Regions from separate parts of the Gordonia amicalis genome, predicted to be linked through region 2. Evidence: riboswitches for the same ligand, from Rfam matches in the RefSeq annotation. Region 2 holds a riboswitch; the other holds the start of a gene.

Region 1 (2,459 bases), 720 kb from region 2:
CAGCCGCCAGGCCGCGTCGAGATGGTTCGTCGGCTCGTCGAGAACGACGATCGGCGTCTGCTGGGCGATCGCGCGGGCGAGCACGACTCGATGCCGTTCGCCGCCCGACAGATGCATACACGACCGGCGTTCCCAACCGCCCAGTCCCACCTGCTCCAAAGCGGACCGGATGATCTCGTGGTCGTCGGAATTGCCTGTGGACCAGGCAGACCGGTACGGCGTGCGTCCGAGGCCGACCGCTTCGGCGACCGTGAGTTCGGCCGACGGATGTTCATCCTGACCGACGACCGCGATCGACAGCGCACGACGCCGCGCGGGAAGACGATCGAGATCGTCGCCGGCCAACCGGATACGCCCGGTCGCCGGTCTCTCGAGACCGCACAGGGTCCGGAGCAACGTGCTCTTCCCCGCCCCGTTCGGGCCGACGATGGCGAGGCGGGTTCCGGCCGGGACGTCGAGGTCCACCTCGCGCAGGATCGTGCGGCCCCCACGACGACAGCTGACGGCGCTCGCGCACAGGGTCATCGAACGTGTGCCGGAGCTCATCAGGACCCGCCGCCGAACACGTACTGGCGTCGTCCCATCAAGAACAGGAAGATGGGTGCGCCGATCAGTCCGGTCACGATGCCCAGCGGCATCTCGCGTGGTGAGGCCGCCACTCGTGAGATGACATCGACCCACACGAGGAACAGGGCACCGCCGCAGACCGCGACGGGGATCATCGCCCGGTGCGTCGCGCCGACCAGCAGGCGAGCGGCGTGGGGGACGATCAATCCCACGAATCCGATTCCGCCCGCGACCGCGACCAGGACTCCGACGAGAATGCCCTGGACCGCGAACAACGCGTTCCGCATGGCACGCACGGGAACCCCGAGGGACGTCGCGGTGTCGGTGCCGGCCGCGTAGGCGTCGAGCCAGGAGTGGATCGCCAGCATCGCGAACACCGTGAGGGCGACGACGACGCCGGCGATCTGGACTTTCGCCCAGGTCGCGCCGGCGACGCTGCCCAGCATCCAGAACATCACGTTGTCGGCGGCATGCGGGTCCGCGGCGGTGAACACCAGCAACGAGGACAGCGCCATGAACGCCGACGACAGGACCACCCCGGAGAGGATCAGGCGCAAGGCGGTCAGTCCGCCCTGCGCCCGGGCCACCGCGTACACGGTGACCGACGCCACAAGTGCGCCGACCAGGGCGCCGCCGGACAACGCCCAGACGCCGAGGGCGGCAAACGAACCGAGCGTGATGACGGCCGTGGCGCCGACCGCGGCTCCGGCGGACACGCCCAGAAGGTACGGCTCGGCGAGCGGATTGCGGACAAGGGCCTGCATGACTGCACCGGCGAGGGCCAGACCGGCGCCGACGATCGCCGCGAGAACCGAACGCGGCAAACGTAGATCCCAGATGATGACGGAGTGGGCGGCGTCGAGCTCGTCACCCCGGAGACGCCCGGCGACGGTACGCCAGACATCACCGATGGGTATGGTCTCGGCGCCGAAAGCGGTGGCGACAGTAATGCTCACCAGGGTGAGAACGAGAAGGATCAGGGCAAGAGGCATCGACGGAAGTCGCCCTACCGACGTGTCGGTGGCGATCATCGTCGTGCCGTCGGGAGGACGGGGCACGGGTGGTACTGCCTTCGGTCTGGGCATCTGTGCGCGAGATACCGGGTGGACTCGACGAGAACGGCAGGTATTCGGACTCGGGTTCGTCCGGACCCGACGCCTTCCCGGGTTGCCCCAGTGGCTTGATGTCGGGTCCGTCCCCCATACCGCTGCGCGCCAGTCCTGGATTCGCACCAGGTTCCCTGGCACCCGCTTGTGCAGGTGCGACCGATCTCTCCGGTGAGGTTAGCAATACGGACACCGAGGCCCCACCCTCGCGTAGCCGGGCGAGTGCAGCCCGGAGGTCGTAGGCTGGGGCCGGCAGAGCAACGACCAGACGCGAATCGAACCGAGGCGGACGGTGATCCGATGGACGGACGGCCCACGAAACTGGCCATCATCGGCGCGGGCGCGGTGGGCACCGCGATCGCCTACTCAGCACTGATCCGGGGGGTCGCGCGGACCGTCGCCCTGCTGGACATCAAGGCGACGAAGGTCACCGCGGAAGTGCTCGACCTGTCGCACGGTCTCGAGTTCGTGCCCCGTGCCGACATCATCGGCTCCGACGACGTGTCGGTGTGCGCCGGCGCCGACGTCGTCGTGTTCACGGCCGGCGCCAAGCAGAAGCCGGGTCAGTCGCGTCTCGAATTGGCCGAGGCGACAATAGGTTTGACACGATCGATTCTGCCCGGTGTGCTCGAGGTCGCGCCGAATGCGATCTACCTCATGGTGACCAACCCGGTCGACGTCGTCACCTACGCCGCCCAGCGGGTCACCGGCCTGCCGTCGAATCGGCTGTTCGGTTCCGGAACCGTTCTCGACTCGTCGCGCTTGCGGTTCCTCATCGCGCAGCAC
Region 2 (2,459 bases):
TCGGCCGGGTCGGCGCCGTCGGGGCCGGGGGCGGGCGGGATGTTGGCCATGTCCTCGACCGGGACGTCGACGCGGAGGTCGAAGGTCTTGTCGGCCTTCGGTTTGACCACCTGGCACGGGGCCGACCCGGACAGGAACCCGGCGACGACCTCGGGTGGCCGCACGGTCGCCGACAGGCCGATCCGCTGAGCGGGCTTCTCGAGCAGCTCGTCGAGGCGCTCGAGGGTCAGCGCCAGGTGCGTGCCGCGTTTGGTCGCGGCGACCGCGTGCACCTCGTCGACGATGATCGCCTCGACGTTCGTGAGACTCTCCCGCGCCGCCGAGGTCAGCATGAGGTAGAGCGACTCCGGGGTGGTGATCAGGATGTCGGGCGGGGTCTTCACCAGGGTGCGGCGGTCGGCGGCCGAGGTGTCGCCGGAGCGGACGCCGACCGTGATGTTCGGTTCGGGCAGGTTCAGTTCCTGCGCGGCGCGGGTGATACCGGTGAGCGGCGCGCGCAGGTTGCGCTCCACGTCGACGGCGAGCGCCTTCAGCGGCGAGATGTAGACGACCTTCGTGCCCGGACGGCGTGCAGCGGTGTCGGCGGCGAGCCGGTCGAGGGCCCAGAGGAACGCCGCCAGGGTCTTGCCGGAGCCGGTCGGTGCGATGACCAGCGTGTTCGCGCCGTCGGCGATCGAGGTCCAGGCGCCCTTCTGCGCCGCGGTCGGCTTGGTGAACGCCCCGGTGAACCATCGCCGGGTGGGGGCGGTGAGGCGGTCGAGTACCGAAGGGCGGGGCATCTCTCCACTATGTCTCACATGTGTGACAGGTCGGGGTATACAGTCATCTCACGCCTGTACGGGGAATCCGGTGAGAATCCGGAACGGTCGCGCCACTGTGAAAGCCGACTCGGGGGATGCGGTCGAGTGATTCGACGGTGCCCAGAGACGACGTGAGTCAGGATGCCGTGCCGGCGACAACTGATCCACAGCTCTCCGACGCGAGATCGGCGAAAGGACAACTCACATGACGGCTACCCGTACGTCCGAAGCAGTCACACCCGCACCGCGCGCTCTGGCGGTACCGAATCTGTCGGTCGCCGGCGCAGCGCTCTGGCTGAGCCTCACCGTGCTGCTGGCCGGGCTCGCCTACTACTTCCTCGGCTACGACCAGGGTGTCGTGTCCGTCTTCGGCGAGGACACGCACGTGCACGAGTTCGTGCACGACGCCCGCCACTTTCTCGGCTTTCCCTGCCACTGAGTCGGTCTGACCCGATCAGCAGGGACAAGTTCACATGGAGAAGAGATTCATCGGCGCAGGCCTGCTGTCGGGCCTGATCGCCGGCATCCTGTCGTTCGTCTTCGCACGTTTCTACATCGAACCGGTGGTGTCGAAGGCCGTCGACTACGAGAGCGCCCGCTCAGAGGCCGAGGAGACACTGGCCCATGCCGCCGAGGCGGGTGGGCACCACCACGGCGACGGCGGTGAGGTCTTCACCCGCGCCATGCAGGAGAACCTGGGCGCCGGCGTCGGCAACCTGGTGTTCGCGCTGTGCATGGGGGCGTTCTTCGCGGTCGCCTTCACCGTGCTGTGGAGCTACCTCGGCAACCGGTATCCCGCCACCGATGCCCGCGCGGTCGCCGGAGTGACCGGCGCGATCGGTTTCGTGGCCGTCTTCGGCGTGCCGTTCTTCGCCTACCCGGCCAATCCGCCGGCCGTGGGGGACGACGACACGATCGGGGATCGGACCGGCGCCTTCCTGACCATCACCATCGCGTCGGTGGTGCTGGCGATCGCGGCCGTCGTACTCGCGCTGTGGCTGCGTCCGCGGATCGGCGGGTTGGTGTCGGCGGTCGTGGGCGGCGCGGCGTATCTGACAGCCGTCGGCATCACGATCGCGTTCCTGCCGTCGTTCGACGAGGTGCCCGAGCCGGTGCGCAACAGCACCGGTCAGATCGTGTTCCCGGGATTCCCGGCGGACGTGGTCGCCGACTTCCGCGTGTACACGATCACCAACCAGGTCATCCTGTGGACGGTGCTGACGGTGACCTTCGCGCTGATTCTCGGCGCGATGGCGCGGTCGAAGAACCCGGCCACGCCCCGGACGGTCGACGCCACCGGGAACTGAACGGCCCCGGACGTTCTCATGCAGATCATCACCGCCGGGCGCACCGGTCCCAACAGATCTGTGCGTTTCGGCGGTGATGCGCCGCTGGACGAGCGCGGGCGGCGCGACATCGAAACGCTCGCCGCATCGGTCGCCGGACCGGTGACCCTCTGCGGACCCGAGGCCGCGACCCGCGAGACTGCCCGCCTCCTGGGCGGGCGGCCGGACGTCGACGACGCGCTCCGGACACTCGACGTCGGTTCCTGGGCGGGATCGATGCCCGAGGAGATCGCCCCGAGCGATCTCGCGGCCTTCTTCACCGACCCGACGGCCCGGCCCCACGGCGGCGAGAGCGTGGCGGAGTTCGTGCGCA

What was found. Region 2 has a riboswitch for cobalamin ahead of IHQ52_RS11700 (CbtB domain-containing protein). Riboswitches for the same ligand answer to the same signal wherever they lie in the genome.
Region 1: it holds a riboswitch for cobalamin, as region 2 does, so the genes downstream of both, IHQ52_RS08320 (FecCD family ABC transporter permease) here and IHQ52_RS11700 (CbtB domain-containing protein) in region 2, are expected to answer to the same signal.

What each region holds. Positions count from the first base shown of each region.
Region 1 covers NZ_CP091855.1:1,804,304-1,806,762, forward strand. Annotated here, with positions in the region: gene IHQ52_RS08315 (ABC transporter ATP-binding protein) at 1-546, opposite strand, end outside; gene IHQ52_RS08320 (FecCD family ABC transporter permease) at 546-1,598, opposite strand; cobalamin riboswitch at 1,671-1,852, opposite strand; gene IHQ52_RS08325 (L-lactate dehydrogenase) at 1,974-2,459, shown strand, end outside.
Region 2 covers NZ_CP091855.1:2,523,144-2,525,602, forward strand. Annotated here, with positions in the region: gene IHQ52_RS11695 (ATP-dependent helicase) at 1-779, opposite strand, end outside; cobalamin riboswitch at 790-968, shown strand; gene IHQ52_RS11700 (CbtB domain-containing protein) at 1,006-1,239, shown strand; gene IHQ52_RS11705 (CbtA family protein) at 1,274-2,107, shown strand; gene IHQ52_RS11710 (histidine phosphatase family protein) at 2,126-2,459, shown strand, end outside.